DNA from 3 places in the Serinicoccus shuyuelongi genome. Region 2 is predicted to be linked to each of the others. Evidence: predicted binding sites of a transcription regulator. Region 2 holds the regulator's gene; each other region holds the start of a gene.

What was found. Region 2 encodes HrcA, which represses chaperone genes, less so after heat shock. Its sites were predicted from a motif close to TTNGCACTCGNNNNNNNCGAGTGCNAA; they were not measured.
Region 1: a site for HrcA is predicted at 2,878-2,904, ahead of ACI3EY_RS00755 (Hsp20/alpha crystallin family protein). Genes of this name have one in related genera too.
Region 3: a site for HrcA is predicted at 2,761-2,787, ahead of groES (co-chaperone GroES). Genes of this name have one in related genera too.

Annotation. Positions count from the first base shown of each region.
Region 1 is NZ_JBJFZU010000002.1:105,770-111,407, reverse strand. It holds gene ACI3EY_RS00775 (Na+/H+ antiporter subunit E) at 1-123, shown strand, start outside; gene ACI3EY_RS00770 (MrpF/PhaF family protein) at 120-518, shown strand; gene mnhG (monovalent cation/H(+) antiporter subunit G) at 515-877, shown strand; gene ACI3EY_RS00760 (MATE family efflux transporter) at 942-2,276, opposite strand; gene ACI3EY_RS00755 (Hsp20/alpha crystallin family protein) at 2,399-2,842, opposite strand; gene dnaB (replicative DNA helicase) at 3,239-4,600, shown strand; gene ACI3EY_RS00745 (helix-turn-helix domain-containing protein) at 4,621-5,178, opposite strand; gene ACI3EY_RS00740 (FAD-dependent oxidoreductase) at 5,254-5,638, shown strand, end outside.
Region 2 is NZ_JBJFZU010000006.1:99,107-104,744, reverse strand. It holds gene ACI3EY_RS09650 (DUF3097 family protein) at 1-770, opposite strand, end outside; gene fumC (class II fumarate hydratase) at 795-2,207, shown strand; gene hrcA (heat-inducible transcriptional repressor HrcA) at 2,325-3,344, shown strand; gene dnaJ (molecular chaperone DnaJ) at 3,437-4,555, shown strand; gene ACI3EY_RS09630 (16S rRNA (uracil(1498)-N(3))-methyltransferase) at 4,560-5,291, shown strand; gene ACI3EY_RS09625 (MFS transporter) at 5,288-5,638, shown strand, end outside.
Region 3 is NZ_JBJFZU010000010.1:116,646-122,283, reverse strand. It holds gene guaB (IMP dehydrogenase) at 1-71, opposite strand, end outside; gene ACI3EY_RS12425 (WhiB family transcriptional regulator) at 166-474, shown strand; gene groL (chaperonin GroEL) at 571-2,178, opposite strand; gene groES (co-chaperone GroES) at 2,305-2,598, opposite strand; gene ACI3EY_RS12410 (phospholipase D-like domain-containing protein) at 2,808-4,073, opposite strand; gene ACI3EY_RS12405 (THUMP-like domain-containing protein) at 4,106-5,347, shown strand; gene ACI3EY_RS12400 (potassium channel family protein) at 5,357-5,638, opposite strand, start outside.

The DNA.
Region 1 (5,638 bases), on a different contig from region 2:
CAGGAGGCGAGGGTGCTCCGGGCGTTGCACCCGGACCCGACGTCGCTGCTGGACCCGCGGCGGCGCCGGGGCGAGGCGGCTGCTGACGCGGCCGCCGCCACGACAACGGAGGAGAGCTCATGAGCATCGACCTCGTGGAGGCCGTCCTCACCTGGATCGTCGGCGGGCTGCTGGCCGTCTCCGCGACCCTGACGCTGGTCCGCATCACGATCGGCCCCAGCGTCCTGGACCGGGTGGTGGCCACCGACGTCCTGGTCTCGATCGTGATCTGTGCGCTCGGTGCCTACGCCGCGCTGAGCGACGCCTGGACCACCCTGCCGCTGCTCATCTCGCTCTCCCTGGTGGGGTTCCTGGGCTCGGTCGCGGTGGCCCGCTTCGTGGCCCGGGACCGGGACACCCCGGTGCCCGACCCGATGCCGGACAGGCTCGCTGAGGAGGACCTGTCCGCCCGGCCGCTGCCGGCGGACCCCGGGCCCCACACCCGGCCGTCCCGCAGCGAGGGGGAGGGGTCGCGATGACGCTGCTCGATGTGCTCGACGTCCTCGGGCTGGTCTGTCTGCTGCTCGGCGCGCTGTTGTGCCTCGCCGCGGCCGTCGGCCTGCTGCGCTTCCCCGACCTGCTGACCCGGATGCACGCCGGGACCAAGCCGCAGGTGCTCGGGGTGCTGCTGGTGATCCTGGGCGTGGGCCTGCGCTCGCGCTCCGGGCTGGACATCGGGATGCTGGGGCTGATCGGGCTCTTCCAGCTGCTGACCATCCCGGCCGGATCGCACATGGTCGGCCGGGCCGGCTTCCGCACCGGGCAGATCGCCCCCGCCCACATCCACCTGGGGCGGCGGGGCGAGGAGGCCGACGAGGGCGACGAGGTTCCCCGCTGACCTCTCGCTGCCGGCAGCTCGTTCTCGGGCCACGGCACGCATGTCAGCGGCCGAGCTCCCGTGGTCACCGCACGGCGCCGACCACCATCCACCGCTCGCCCTGGGCTCGACGCCACATCAGGGCCGCCCGCACGGCCATGAAGCCGGTGAAGGCGACCCACAGCCAGACGAGACCGGCGGTGCCGACGACGCCACTGGCATACACCGCGAGCACCATCGGCAGGTAGGCCAGTGTGGCGGCGATCTGCGCCCAGGCCAGCCACCGGGTGTCGCCGGCGCCGATCAGCACCCCGTCGAGGATGAACGCGATGCCGGCGATCGGCTGGCCCACGGCGACCACCAGCAGCGCGGCGGCCAGCGCGGCCCGCACCTCGGGGTCCTGGCTGAAGCCGAGGGGGACGACCTGGTGCAGGGCGACGATGAGCAGCGTGAGCCCGCCGCCGAACCAGATCGACCAGCGCACCATCAGCGTCGTGGTCTCCCGGGTGCCGACCACGTCGCCGGCGCCCAGGGTCCGGCCGGTCAGCGCCTGGGCGGCGATCGCCAGGGCGTCCAGCGCGAACGCCAGGGTCGACCAGACGGTCATCGCGACCTGGTGCGCCGCCAGCTGCTCGTCACCGAGGCCGGCGGCGGTCCAGGTGGTGATCAGCAGGGCGGTGCGCAGGGCGACGGTCCGCACCAGCAGCGGTATGCCGCCGCGCGCCGCCCGGAGCACCCCGGCGCCGTGGAAGGTCAGCGACGACCCCAGCCGACGCGCTCCCCGGACGACGACGATCACCAGCGCCAGCGCCATACCGGTCTGCGCGATGACGGTGCCGATGGCGGCGCCCGCGATTCCCCAGCCGACCCCGTGGACCAGGAACAGCGAGAGCACGGCGTTGGCGGAGAAGCCGGCGACCGAGGCGATGAGCGGGGTACGGGTGTCCTGCAGCCCGCGCAGCACCCCGGTGGTGGCGAGCACCACCAGCATCGGAGGTATGCCCAGGGCCGACCAGCGCAGGTAGGTCACCGCCTCGGTGACCACCTCGGGCCCGGCCCCGAAGAGCTCCACCAGGGGGCGGGCCAGCAGCGCGGTGACGAGCGCGCCGGCCGTGCCGAGGAGCAGAGCCAGCCAGATCCCGTCGACGCCGGCGCTGATCGCCCCCCGTTGGTCACCCGCACCGAGCCGGCGGGCGACGACCGCGGTGGTGCCGTAGGCGAGGAAGATGAAGATGTTGACGGCGGTGAGCAGGACCGCGCTGGCCACGCCGAGGCCGGCGAGGGCCGAGGTGCCGAGGTGCCCGACGATCGCGGAGTCGGCGAGCAGGAAGAGCGGCTCGGCGACGAGCGCAAGGAAGGCCGGGACGGCCAGGCGCAGGACCTCGCGGCCCCGTCCCGAGGCGGGTGGCTGCTGGCTCACCGGGACACTCTCTCACCAGGCTCCGACGTCCCTGCCGGGTGCGGGGCGGCGCCGCCGGTCACATACACGCACGGGGTGGGCCCGTCGGGTGACGGGCCCACCCCGCGGGCGGTGGACCGGGCTCAGGCGGTGGCGTGCTCGCTCTCGACGGTCTGCCCGTCGAGGCTGTGCTGGCCACCGTGCGAGACAGAGATCTTGCGCGGCCTGGCCTCCTCGGCGACCGGGAAGGTGAGGGTCAGCACCCCGTCGCTGTAGTCGGCCTCGATCCGGTCGAGGGCGACGCCGTAGCCGAGGGTGAGCTGGCGGGCGAAGGTGCCGGCCGGGCGCTCGTGCGAGAGCCACTGCTCGACGTCGGTCTGCTCCCGACGCTCGGCGCGCAGGGTCAGCGTCCGGTCCTCGACGTCGATGTCGATGGAGGCCGGGTCGACACCGGGCAGGTCCACCTGGGCGACGAAGCGGTCACCGGCACGGTAGAGGTCCATCGGCATCGCCGTGGCGCCGGTGGGGGCGCTGCGCAGCTCGGTCATGATCCGGTCCATCTCACGGAGCGGGTCGAAGCGGTTCATCGTGGGTTCCTCCTTGTCGTGGGTGGGTGGGAGTGTTAGCACTCTCGCCCCTAGAGTGCTAAACCTCGGCGCGTCTGTCAATCTTCCCGGGCGTGTTCGTACGAGTTCTCGTCCACAGGCTGTGGGAAGCGTCATCGCAGGTCACAAGGGGTGTGTGACGCAAGTTCCTCGTCTGTCCACAGGACTGTGCACAGGTGGCGCCGTGCTCGTGGCGCGTCGTCCCCACCACGTCCACAGGTGATCCCCATGTCGTCCACAGGGGGATGCTGCGCCGGGACCGGGTCGGGCCTACGGTGGGCTGTCGGCGGGTGCGCGGGCAGGTGTGTGGGCGGTCGGTGCTGGACTGTGCACGCGTAGAGGTCGAGTCGTCGAGGAGGCGGTATGGCGCTGAGCGAGATGGAGGTCTACGGACCGCCGGACCAGGGTCACGGGGGTGGTCCCGAGGACCGTCTGCCCCCGCAGGACGTCGCTGCCGAGCGCAGCGCCCTCGGGTCGATGATGCTGTCCAAGGACGCCATCGCCGAGTGCTCCGAGATGGTCAAGGCCCCGGACTTCTACCGCCCGGCGCACGAGACGATCTTCGAGGCCTGCGTCGACCTGTACTCCCGGGGGGAGCCGGTCGATGCGATCACCGTCGGTGACGAGCTCACGAAGCGGGGTGACCTGCAGCGCATCGGGGGGACGGCATACCTGCACCAGCTGATCGCGGAGGTGCCGACGGCCGCCAACGCGGCCTACTACGCCGAGATCGTGGCCGAGCGCGCCGTGCTGCGCCGGCTGGTGGACGCCGGCACCCGCATCGTGCAGATCGGGTATGCCGGGGGCGACGTCGAGGACATCGTCAACGCCGCCCAGGCCGAGGTGTACGCCGTCGCCGACAAGCGGGGCGGTGAGGACTACCACGCGCTGGGTCAGCTCATCGAGCCGACGATGGACGAGATCGAGCACGCCGCCGGGTCCTCGGGGGAGATGACCGGGGTGCCCACCGGCTTCACCGAGCTGGACGAGCTGACGAACGGCCTGCACCCCGGACAGATGATCATCATCGCCGCGAGGCCGGCTGTCGGGAAGTCGACGATCGCCCTCGACATGGCCCGCGCGGCGGCGATCAAGCACGCGATGCCCACCGTCGTCTTCTCCTTGGAGATGAGCCGCACGGAGATCACCATGCGTCTGCTGTCGGCGGAGTCGGAGATTCCCCTCCAGAACATGCGCAAGGGCAACATGCGCGACCGCGACTGGACCCGGTTGGCGGAGACCCAGGGTCGGATCACCGATGCCCCGCTCTTCATCGACGACAGCCCCAACATGTCGCTGATGGAGATCCGGGCCAAGTGCCGTCGGCTCAAGCAGCGCAACAACCTCAAGATGGTCATCGTCGACTACCTGCAGCTGATGAGCTCGGGCAAGCGGGTCGAGTCCCGTCAGCAGGAGGTCGCCGAGTTCTCCCGGGCGCTCAAGCTGCTGGCCAAGGAGATCGAGGTGCCGGTCATCGCGCTCTCTCAGCTGAACCGTGGGCCCGAGCAGCGGACGGACAAGAAGCCGCAGATGAGCGACCTTCGCGAGAGTGGGTCGATCGAGCAGGATGCGGACGTCGTGATCCTGCTGCACCGTGAGTCGATGTACGAGCGCGAGTCACCTCGCGAGGGTGAGGCCGACGTCATCGTGGCCAAGCACAGGAACGGACCGACCGACACCGTGGTCGTGGCGTTCCAGGGTCACTACAGCCGGTTCACCAACATGGCGAGCAACTTCTAGGAGTCCGTCGCGAGCGGGTCTCACTGGTGCACGTGCGCCCGCTGCCCTTCGCGGTCGAAGATCATGACGACCTCGGCTGGCCCGCCGATCGCACTGATCGCGTGCGGTGTCATCGTGGAGAACTCGGCCGCCTCGCCGGTGCCCACCTCGACCTGCCGCTCCCCGAGGTGCAGGTGGACCCGTCCCTCGATGACCACGAACCAGTCGTGCCCGGGGTGCACCCGCTGGGTCGGCGCAGCCGCTGTCGGCTCAAGGCGCATCTTGATGGCCACCGTGCGTCCGTCGGGCCGGCTGAGGGGCCACGTCGTGTGCCCGCCGGAGCTGTGCGGGGACGGGCGGATGACGACGTCCTCGTCGCCCGGGGTCTCGAAGAGCGCGTCCAGGCTGACGCCGAGCGCCTGAGCCAACGGCACGAGCACGTCCAGCCCCAGCGTGCGTTTGCCGGTCTCGATCCGGCTGATGGTCGAGGGGCTGAGGTGGGTGCGCTCGGCCAGCTCCTCCAGCGAGTACCCCAGGGTGCTGCGCAGGCTGCGTAGCCGGGTGCGAGCCAGCGTCTCGACGTCGATGGTGGAAGACATAGGACCATGGTGGCAGGTATTGCGAATAGTGCAAAACGGTTCCCGCATACAGCATGATGCGTCTACCGTGGAGTCATGATGACGCACGCACACCCCCAGCAGCACGACCACGCCGACCGCCCTCCCGTCGAGCGTCACTGCGACGTCGCGGTCATCGGTGGATCGGCCGCCGGCCTGACCGCCGCCCTGCAGCTCGCGCGGCAGCGGCGCACCGTGGTCGTGGTCGACGACGGCACCCCGCGCAACGCGCCGGCGGAGCACATGCACGGCTACCTCGGGCGCGAGGCGGTCCCGCCGTCCGAGCTGCTCACCATCGGCCGCGAGGAGGTTCGCGGCTACGGCGGCGAGGTGCTCACCGGCCGGGTGCTGGCGGTCCGGCCCGCCGAGGACGGACGCTTCCGCGTCGAGCTCAGCGGAGGGCATACCCTCCTCGCCCGGCGCGTGCTCGCGGCCACCGGCA
Region 2 (5,638 bases):
TTCCACCCCAGGGCCACGTCGGTCTGGCTGGAGTGCGGCCAGCCGAGCTCGGCCAGGATCCCGTGCTTCCAGGACCGGCCGCGCTCGATGACGGGCCATGCGGTCAACCCCAGGCGGGCCGGCTTGACCGACTGCCAGACGTCGACGTAGGGGTGGCCGAGGATGCGCACGTGCGGGCTCAGCCCGGCCGCACCCTGCACGATCCTGCTCTCCTTGGTGCCCGGCACCAGGTGGTCGACCAGGATGCCGAGGCGGGCGTCCCGGTGCGGGCCGAAGCCGCGGATCTCCCCGGCCAGGTCGTCGACGCCGTTGAGCATCTCGACGACCACCCCCTCGCCGCGCAGGTCGTCGCCCCAGACCTTCTCCACCAGCTCCGCGTCGTGCTTGCCCTCGACCCAGATCCGGGAGCCGCTGGCCACCCGCGCCGGTGCCGCCTGGGCCCGGACCGAACCGCTGGCCGTCCGGGCGGCGGCGGAGGCGGCAGCGGCCACCTGCGCGGCCCGTTCGCGGGTGTCCGGGACGAGCACCACGGGTGCGCCGTCGACCAGGAAGCCGGGCCCCAGCGGGAAACCCTTGCGCCGGCCGCGGCGGTCCTCGAGGTGGACCACCTGCATACCCCCGGCCTTCTCGACCGCGACCACGGCGCCGCACCAGCCGGTCTGCACGTCCTCCACCACCAGCCCGGCCTCGGCGACCAGCTCTCTGGCGCGACCCCGCCGGGGTGCGCGCCAGTCGGTGGCCAGGACGTCGGTGCCGTAGCGATCACTCACACCGCCCGACGGTACCGTCTGCACATGAGCACCCGCACCGAGAAGGACAGCATGGGCCCCGTCGAGGTGGCCGCCGACCGCTACTGGGGAGCGCAGACGCAGCGCAGCCTCGGCAACTTCGACATCGGCCGTGACGCCTTCGTGTGGGGTCGGCCGATGATCCGCGCCCTCGGGGTGCTGAAGAAGTCCGCGGCCCGGGCCAACGCCGACCTGGGAGAGCTGGACGCCCTCGACGAGCGGGCGCGGGCAGCCCTGGTCCAGGCGGCGGACGAGGTCGTGCGCGGCGAGCTGGACGAGCACTTCCCGCTGGTCGTCTTCCAGACCGGCAGCGGCACCCAGAGCAACATGAACAGCAACGAGGTGATCGCGCACCGCGCCGACGAGATCCTCACCGGCGAGCTCTCCGCCGAACGCACCGTCCACCCGAACGACCACGTCAACCGTGGCCAGAGCAGCAACGACACCTTCCCGACCGCCATGCACGTGGCCGTGGCCCTGGAGCTGAGCGAGCGCTTGTACGCCCCGGTCGAGCAGCTGCGGGACACGCTGGCTGCCAAGGCGGAGGAGTTCTCCGACGTGGTCAAGACCGGACGCACCCACCTGCAGGACGCCACCCCGCTCACCCTCGGCCAGGAGATCGGCGGTTGGGTGGCCCAGCTCGACTTCGGCCTGGAGCAGGTGCGGCACGCGCACACCGGGGTGCTGCGGCTGGCGATCGGTGGCACCGCGGTCGGCACCGGCCTGAACGCGCACCCCGACTTCGGTACTGCGTGCGCGGCCTACATCGCGCAGGAGACCGGTCAGGACTTCGCCGTGGCCCCCGACCACTTCGCCTCGCTGTCGGCGCACGACGAGCTGGTCGCGGTCAGCGCCGCGCTGCGCACCCTGTCCGGCGCCCTGATGAAGATCGCCAACGATGTGCGCTGGCTTGCCAGCGGGCCGCGGACCGGGATCGGCGAGATCACCATCCCGGAGAACGAGCCGGGCTCGAGCATCATGCCCGGCAAGGTGAACCCGACCCAGTCCGAGGCGCTCACCATGGTCGTCACCCGGGTCTTCGGCAACGACGCCTGCGTGGCCTTCGCCGGCACCCAGGGCAACTTCCAGCTCAACGTCTTCAAGCCGGTGATGGCGCACGCCGTGCTGGAGTCGATCCGGCTGATCGCCGACGGCTGCCGCAGCTTCGACGAGCACTGCGCGTCCGGGATCGAGCCGCACACCGCCAAGATCGAGGAGAACCTCGCCCGCAACCTCATGCTGGTGACCGCGCTGAACCCCCACATCGGCTACGACGCCGCGGCTGCGATCGCCAAGACCGCGCACCGGCAGGGACTGACGCTGCGCGAGGCGGCGCTGGACAGCGGTCTGCTGACCGGCGAGCAGTTCGACGCCTGGGTGGTGCCGGCCGACATGACCCACCCGCGGGCGGTCGACTGACCGCCGCTCGCCCGGTCGGACGCGGGGCTCCGGGTGCCGGACCCCCGAACGGGTAGACTGGCACTCGGGAATGACGAGTGCCAGCAGCGCCACGCCGACCGGCCAGGAGGGAGAACGATGAGCGACGACCGCAGGCTCGAGGTGCTCCGCGCCATCGTGCAGGACTACGTGCGCACCTCCGAGCCGGTCGGGTCCCGGTCCCTGCTGGAGCGCCACCAGCTGGGGGTCTCCGCGGCCACCGTCCGCAACGACATGGCCGTGCTCGAGGAGGAAGGCCTGATCACCGCGCCGCACACCAGCGCGGGCCGGGTGCCCACCGACGCCGGCTACCGGATGTTCGTGGACCGGCTGCAGCAGATCAAGCCGATGACCCGGGCCGAGCGGGCCGCGATCGCCCGCTTCCTGGACGGCGCGGTCGACCTGGACGACGTGGTCTCCCGCACCACCCGGCTGCTCTCCAGCCTGACCCAGCAGGTGGCCGTCATGCAGTACCCCCGGCTGTCCCGGTCGGCGGTGCGGCACGTCGAGCTGGTCCCGGTCGGGGGCACCCGGCTGATGATCGTCCTCATCGTCGACACCGGGCGGGTCGAGCAGCGGGTGGTCGACGTCGGACGCGACCTGACCGGGGACCCGGACGTGGTGGCCCAGCTGCGCGGCGTCGTCAACGAGCTGTCCGTCGGGCAGCGGTTGAACGAGGTGGGCGCCCGCCTGGCCGACGCCGACGAGCGGGTCGCCCCGGCGGACGCCGAGCTGGCCCGCACCGTCGTGGACGCGCTGACCCTGGCGGCGCAGGAGCGTGCCGAGGAGCGGGTCGCTCTGGCCGGCACCGCCAACCTGGCCCGGGTGGGCAGCGACTTCCCGACCTCGCTGTCCCAGGTGCTGGAGGCGCTCGAGGAGCACGTGGTGCTGCTCCGGTTGATGGGCAGCATGGCAACCGTCGACCGGACCGAGGCGGTGGCCGTCGCGATCGGTGCGGAGAACCCCTACGAGCCGTTGCGCACCACCTCCGTCATCGCCACCACCTACGGGACGGCGGGCGGCCTCGGTGTCGTCGGCCCGACCCGGATGGACTACCCGCAGACGATGGCCACCGTCCGTGCCGTCGCCCACTACGTCGCCGACATGCTCGACGGGTGAGCAACCTCACGGCATACCCGAGAAGCACGCACCGTTGACGAGTGCGGACCTGACCTGTTGACCGTTACGCAACCCCAAGGACATGCCACCCCGTGAATGACTACTACACCGACCTCGGAGTCTCCCGCGAGGCCTCTGCCGAGGAGATCAAGAAGGCCTACCGCAAGAAGGCCCGCCAGCTGCACCCGGACGTGAACCCCGGGGCCGAGGCGGAGGCCGAGTTCAAGCGGGTCAGCCAGGCCTACGACGTGCTCGGCGACCAGGCCAAGCGCGCCTCCTACGACCGCGGCCAGGACCCCTACGGCGGGGCCACCGGCGGCTACGGCCAGGGCTTCACCTTCAGCGACATCATGGACGCCTTCTTCGGCGGCACCTCCGCGGGCACCCGCGGCCCCCGCGGCCGGGTCCAGCGTGGCCACGACGCGCTGGTCCGCCTCGACATCGACCTGGCGACCGCCGTCTTCGGCGGCGAGCAGACCCTGCAGATCGACACCGCGGTGGTCTGCAGCACCTGCACCGGGGCCGGCGCCCAGCCGGGCAGCGGCACCCGCACGTGCGACGTGTGCAGCGGACGCGGCGAGGTGCAGCAGGTGCAGCGCTCCTTCCTCGGTCAGGTGATGACCTCCCGTCCCTGCCAGGCCTGCCGCGGCTACGGCGACGTCATCGAGCACCCCTGCTTCGACTGCTCCGGGGAGGGGCGCGTGCGGACCCGTCGCGACCTCACCCTCAAGGTGCCCGGCGGCGTCGACTCCGGCACCCGGATCGCGCTCGCCGGCGAGGGCGAGGTCGGACCGTTCGGCGGCGACGCCGGGGACCTCTACGTCGAGATCGCCGTCGAGGCGCACGACACCTTCCAGCGCCAGGGCGACGACCTGCACTGCACCCTGGAGGTGCCGATGACCGCGGCCGCCCTGGGGGTCACCCTCCCCGTCGAGACCCTGGACGGGCCGGTCGAGGTCGACCTGCGGGCCGGCACCCAGCCCGGCCAGACGATCCGGCTCGACGAGAAGGGCGTCACCCACCTGCGCGGCCAGGGGCGTGGGGACCTCGTCGTCCACCTCGACGTGAAGGTGCCGACCAGGCTCACCGACACCCAGCGCGACCTGCTCGCCCAGCTCGCCGAGAGCCGAGGTGAGTCGGTGCCGACCGGGCGGATGGGCAGCGCCCACTCCCGCAAGCACAGCCTCTGGGACGCCCTGCGGGGTCGCTGACCAGATGAGTGCACCGCTGTTCCTGGTCGATCCCGGGTCGCTCCGGGCGGACGAGTTGCTGCTCGGGGGGGACGAGGGGCGGCACGCCGTCACCGTGCAGCGGATCCGCGCCGGTGAGCAGGTGCTCGTCGCCGACGGCCAGGGCAGCGGCGCGCTCTGCCGGGTCGAGGCGGTGCGCCCGGGAGAGGCCGACCTGGTGGTGCTCGACCGCCTCGACTCCCCGGCGCCGGCCCTCAGGCTGGTGCTGGTGCAGGCCCTGGCGAAGGGGGACCGGGACCACCAGGCCATCGAGGCGGCGACCGAGCTCGACGTGGACGAGGTGGTGCCCTGGCAGGCCGGCCGCAGCGTGGTCCGCTGGCGTGGGGACCGGGGCGTCAAGGCGGCCCGCCGGTGGGAGCAGGTCCTGCGGGCCGCGACCAAGCAGTCCCGCCGGCTGCGGGTCCCGGTGCTGGGGGAGACGGTGGAGCTGTCCGCCCTGCTGGAGCGGGTGCAGACCGCGGACCTGGCCCTGGTGCTGCACGAGGAGGCGACCCGCCCGCTGTCGGACGTGCCGCTGCCCGAGGCGGGGGAGGTGCTGCTGGTGGTCGGCCCGGAGGGGGGCGTCTCGCCGGACGAGCTGGACGCCCTGACCGGGGCGGGGGCATACCCGGTGCGGCTCGGGAGCACCGTGCTGCGCACCTCGACCGCCGGTCCGGCCGCGCTGGCCGTGCTGAACTCCACCACGAGGTGGCGGTGACCGGGCAGCAGCCCGAGGCCCGCCCGCGCAGCCGCGACATCTTCGCACCGGGCATCCGTAGCGCCTCGGTCGGTGCCACCGCGCTGATCGCCCTCTTCGCGCTGGAGTACATCGCCGTCGGCGCAGCGATGCCGACCGTCGCCGCGGCCCTGGACGGCTACCACCTCTACAACATGGCCTTCGGCGCGACCGTCGCCGCGAGCGTGGTGGGGATGGTCGTCGGCGGCTGGTGGGCCGACCGTCAGGGACCGCGCCCCAGCGTGGTCACCGGGACCGCGCTCTTCGCCGGCGGCCTGCTGCTGGCGGGCACCGCCGTCAGCATGGAGGTCTTCGTCCTGGGCCGCGCC
Region 3 (5,638 bases), on a different contig from region 2:
AGCACGTCGTCGTAGGTCAGCCCGAGGGTCGCGAAGGGGTCGTGCGGGCCGGGGGTGTCACCGGAGGTCATGGTCCGAGTCTAGGCGTGGGCGGCTGTTCGTCCGTGGGCAGGAGGGCACAGTACGATCGGTCCGTCCGTGTCCCTCCGAGAGGAGCCCCTTCCCGTGGCTGACAGTGCACACCAGCCGGGTCCCGTCGCGGACCTGTGGGAGTGGCAGTTCGAGGGGGCCTGCCGGACCACCAGCCCCGAGGTCTTCTTCCATCCCGAGGGTGAGCGCGGCCCCGCCCGGCGCCGCCGGGACGAGCGGGCCAAGACCGTGTGCGCCGGCTGCCCGGTGCTGCAGCGGTGCCGCACGCACGCCCTCACGGTCCGGGAGCCCTACGGGGTCTGGGGCGGGATGACCGAGGAGGAGCGGGCAGCCCACTACGAGCAGGAGGACGCGGCACCGCCGCGCCGGCACCCCGGGGGCTGATCCCCGGCAGCCGCGGCCGACACCCGGCCCGGCACGAAGCAGGCCCGGCAGGAACGTGATGTTCCTGCCGGGCCTGCGTCGTGCAAGGGGCTCAGCTCAGTGGCTGTGCCCGTGGCTGTGGCCCTCGTCGTCGTCCTCGGGCTTGTCCACGACCAGGGTGTCCGTGGTGAGCACCATGGCGGCGATCGAGGCCGCGTTGCGCAGCGCCGAACGGGTGACCTTGACCGGGTCGATGACGCCGGCGGCGAACAGGTCGCCGTACTCACCGGTCGCCGCGTTCAGGCCGTGGCCCACGCCCATCTCGGCCACCTTGGTGGTCGCGACGTAGCCCTGCAGACCCGCGTTCTCCGCGATCCAGCGCAGCGGCTCGGCCACCGAGCGGCGGACGACCGCGGCACCGACGGCCTCGTCACCGGACAGGTCCAGGTCGTCGACCGCCGAGGCGGCGTGCACCAGGGCGGACCCGCCACCGGCGACGATGCCCTCCTCGATGGCCGCGCGGGTCGCCGAGACGGCGTCCTCGATGCGGTGCTTCTTCTCCTTGAGCTCCACCTCGGTGTGGGCACCGACCTGGATGACGCAGACGCCGCCGGCGAGCTTGGCGATCCGCTCGGCGAGCTTCTCCTTGTCCCAGTCGGAGTCGGACGCGGCCGACTCGGCCTGCAGCTGGGCCACCCGGTCCTGGACGGCCTGCGCGTCGCCGTTGCCCTCGACGATGGTCGTGGTGTCCTTGGTGGAGACGATCCGGCGGGCGCTGCCGAGCACCTCGAGGCCGACCGAGTCCAGGGACAGCCCGACCTCCTCGGCGACGACCTGGCCACCGGTGAGGATGGCCATGTCCTGCAGCATCGCCTTGCGGCGGTCACCGAAGCCCGGCGCCTTGATCGCGACGGCGTTGAACGTGCCGCGGACCTTGTTGACCACCAGGGTCGACAGGGCCTCGGCCTCGACGTCCTCGGCGATGATCAGCAGCGGCTTGCCCTCGCCGACGACCTTCTCCAGCAGCGGGAGCAGGTCGGCGACCTTGGAGATCTTGCCCTGGTGCAGCAGCACGAGGGCGTCCTCCAGGACGGCCTCCATCCGGTCGGTGTCCGTCACGAAGTACGGCGAGAGGTAGCCCTTGTCGAACTGCATACCCTCGGTGAAATCGAGCGCCATCGCAGTGGTCGAGGACTCCTCGACGGTGATGACGCCGTCCTTGCCGACCTTGTCGAAGGCGTCGGCGATGAGCTCGCCGATCTCCGGGTCCTGGGCGGACAGCCCGGCCACCTGGGCGATCTCGTCGCGGCCCTCGAGCTCGCGCGCGGTCTCCAGCAGGCGGTCGTTGATGGCCGTGACGGCGGCGTCGATGCCGCGCTTGAGACCCGAGGGGGCGGCGCCGGCGGCCACGTTGCGCAGGCCCTCCTTGACCATGGCCTGGGCCAGCACGGTGGCGGTGGTGGTGCCGTCGCCGGCGACGTCGTTGGTCTTGGTCGCGACCTCCTTGGCCAGCTGGGCCCCGAGGTTCTCGTACGGGTCCTCCAGCTCGACCTCACGGGCGATGGTCACGCCGTCGTTGGTGATGGTGGGGGCGCCCCACTTCTTGTCCAGGACGACGTTGCGGCCCTTCGGGCCGAGCGTCACCTTGACGGCGTTGGCCAGGGCGTCGACGCCCCGCTCCAGCGACTTGCGCGCCTTGTCGTTGAACTCCAGCTGCTTCGCCACAGGCGGACAGCTCCTTTCGAGGTATGTGTGATGGTGCGTCACTCATGCGCACGCCCCGGACACCGGTGGTCGGCGGCCGGGGCGGGCACGGTCAGTCGTGGTGTCCGACGGACAGCCGGGGGGCTGTCAGCCGACGATGGCGAGCACGTCGCGCGCCGAGAGGACGAGGAACTCCTCGCCCGAGTACTTCACCTCGGTGCCGCCGTACTTGCTGTAGATGACGCGGTCGCCCACGGTGACGTCCATGGGGACGCGGTTGCCGTTGTCGTCGATACGGCCCGGTCCGACCGCGAGGACCTCGCCCTCCTGGGGCTTCTCCTTCGCGGTGTCCGGGATGACGAGGCCGGAGGCGGTGGTCTGCTCGGCCTCGACGGCCTTGACGACGATCCGGTCCTCGAGCGGCTTGATGGAAACCGACACGGTTACCTTCCCTTTCCTGGGCCGACCGGCGCACCGGTCGGGATGGTCTGTGCTGCGTGGTCGTCACTCCACCGCTGGCGCCCACCGCCGTCGCGGGGGTCGGTCAGCGCTCGCGGCTGGCACTTGCGTGCCGAGAGTGCTAGGTCGAATCTAGGCAGGCACCTGGCACTCGGTCAAGCCGAGTGCCAGCGCGTCGCGGACCCGGGGCCTCAGACCAGCACCTGCAACGGCTGCAGGAAGCGCTCCACGACACGGTGGTGCAGCCCGCGCTCCTCCCACTCCCCCAGGGTGAGCTCGCGGCAGTAGCCGAGGTCGGTGCGGAAGATCTGCTCCATCTGGGCCGCCTGCGCCCGGTCCACGATCTCGAGGTTGATCTCGTAGTTGCCGAGCATCGAGAGCCGGTCGATGTTGGCGGTGCCGATGGTGGCCCACTCGCCGTCCACGGTCATCGTCTTCGCGTGCACCATGACGTCCTGGTAGAGGAAGAGGCGTACCCCGCCCTCGAGCAGGGTGGTGTAGTAGGACCGCGCGACCACGTCGGCGACCACGTGGTTGGAGCGCTCGGGCATGACCACCCGGACGTCGACACCGCGAGCGGCCGCGGTCAGCAGCCCGTGCAGGATCTCCTTGTCCGGGATGAAGTAGCCCTGGGTGATCCAGATCCGCTGCACCGCCCGGTCGATCGCCTCCAGGTAGAGCGCGCGGACCGGGTAGCTGGCCCGGCTGGGCTCGTTCCGGGCGGCCCGGACGGTGGTCTCCCAGTCGGGGGTGCCGGTGTCCGGCAGGACGGGGCGGCGCGCGCCGCGGTGCCGGTTCCAGAAGTCGACGAAGGCGTTCTGCAGCTCCCAGACCGCACGCCCGGTGACGCGCACGTGGGTGTCCCGCCAGCTGGTGGCGTACAACGAGCCGATGTTGTAGCCGCCGACGAAGCCCTCCCGCCCGTCCACGACGAGGATCTTGCGGTGGTCCCGGCCGGAGGCGCGGAAGTCGATGATCGGCAGCGTGGTCCGCAGCACCGGGAAGTGCAGCACGTGCACCCCCTCCGGGAACCGCTGGAACTCCCGGGGGACGACCAGGTTCGCGAAGCCGTCGAAGACCAGGCAGACCAGCACGCCCCGCTCGGCGGCCCGCAGCACGGCTTCCTTGAAGTCCTGACCGACGTCGTCGCCCTTCCAGATGTAGGAGGCGAGGTAGACGTAGTCACGTGCGCCGTCGATCGCGGCGATCATGTCGTCGTAGAGGTACCGGCCGTAGGTGTAGGTGGTGACCTCCGCCCCGTTCACCTCGATCGTCGTCGGGTCCTGGACCGGGGCGTCCCGCTCCTCGTGGTCACGCCGCTTGCGCAGCGCGTCGGCCGCGGTGATCCCCGCGGCCAGCGTCAGCTGGCCGGCCACCACGGCCCCGGCACCGGCCATCGCCCAGCGTCGGCCCCGGCGCAGCAGCCGACGGTACTTGCGGGGAAGGAGTCGGGACATGCCGACAACCTACCGGCCCGCAGAATGGGGGGATGAGCGACCACCTCCCGGCCGACCTGCTGCGGCGCCTGCAGGACGGCGTCGGGGCCGAGCTGCTCGCCGCCCTGCCCCCCTACCGGGAGGGTGAGGCGCTGCGCCTGGCCCAGCGGCTGCGCGGCGAGGGCCACGACCCGGAGCTGGTGGCAGCGGCCCTCACCCAGTCGCGGCTGCGCGCCCGCGCCCGGCCCCGCCTCGGCGACCTGGTCGACGACCTGCTGCTGACCGCCGACGGGGCGGAGCAGGCCACCCGGCCGCCGGTGGCGGCCCGTCGGGCCGCGAGGCTGGCCGGCTCCGGGGTGGAGCACGTGCACGACCTCGGCTGCGGCCTCGGGCTGGACGCGCTCGCCCTGGCGGAGGCCGGGCTGGCGGTGACGGCGGTCGAGTCCGACCCGACCGTGGCCGCCGCCGCCCGGGCCAACCTGTCCGCCCACCCCGGGGTCCGGGTGGTCGAGGGCGATGCCGACGAGGTCACCGTCCCGCCCGACCAGGGTGCCTTCCTGGATCCCGCCCGCCGTACGCCCGGGCTCGCCGACGCCAGCGGTCGAACCCGCCGGCTGACCCGGCTGGAGGACCTCTCCCCCTCCTGGTCACGGGTCCAGCAGGTGGCTGGGCAGGCCCGGGCGACCGTGGCCAAGCTCTCCCCCACCTTTCCCCGGGGGCAGGTGCCGGAGGGGACCCTGGCCGAGTGGGTCTCGCTGGACGGGGACGTGGTCGAGTGCACGCTGTGGTGGGGTGGCGCCGTCGACTCCCCGGGCCGTGCGGCCGTCATCGGCCGTTCCGGCCCCGCCGGGGTGGTCTGGCACGAGGTGCCCGCGCCGGCCGGTGCGCCGGCCGACCGGCTGGACAGCGAGGTCGACCTGCAGCCCTGGATCGCCGAACCGGACCGCGCGGTGCTCGCCTCGGGGCTCACCCACGCGCTGTCGCACGCCTGCGGGGGCAGGGAGCTGGACACCGGCACCGGCTACGTCACCGCCCCCACGCCGGTCGACCTGCCGTGGGCGCGCTGGTATGCCGTCCGCGAGGTGCTCCCGCTGCACCCTAAGGCGGTGCGCGCCTGGCTCCGGTCCCGGTCGGTGGCCTCGCTCACCGTGAAGAAGCGGGGGGTGCGGACCGACCCGGAGGCGTTCCGGCGCGACCTGCGGCTGCCCCGTCGACCGACCGGTGACCAGGACGTGACACTGGTCCTGACCAGCGTGGCCGGCACCCCGCGGGCACTGGTCGTCGAGCCCCGGTGAGCTCGCCGGTCAGCGTCGCGTCCGGCTCCGGGGCAGCGCCACGAAGCGCTCGACGTCGGCGATCCGCCCGGAGACCACCAGCTCGTCACCCTGCTCGACCACCGTCTCCGGCACCGCGTAGGTGAAGGCCTCTCCGGGTCGCTTGAGGCCAACCACGGTGATGGTGTGCCGCGAGCGCACGGCCGACTCGGCCAGGGTGCGGTCCCACGTCTCCACCGGGGCCAGGCACCGGGCGATGGCGAACTCGTCCTCGAACTCCAGGTAGTCCGCCACGCCGTCGGTGACCATGTG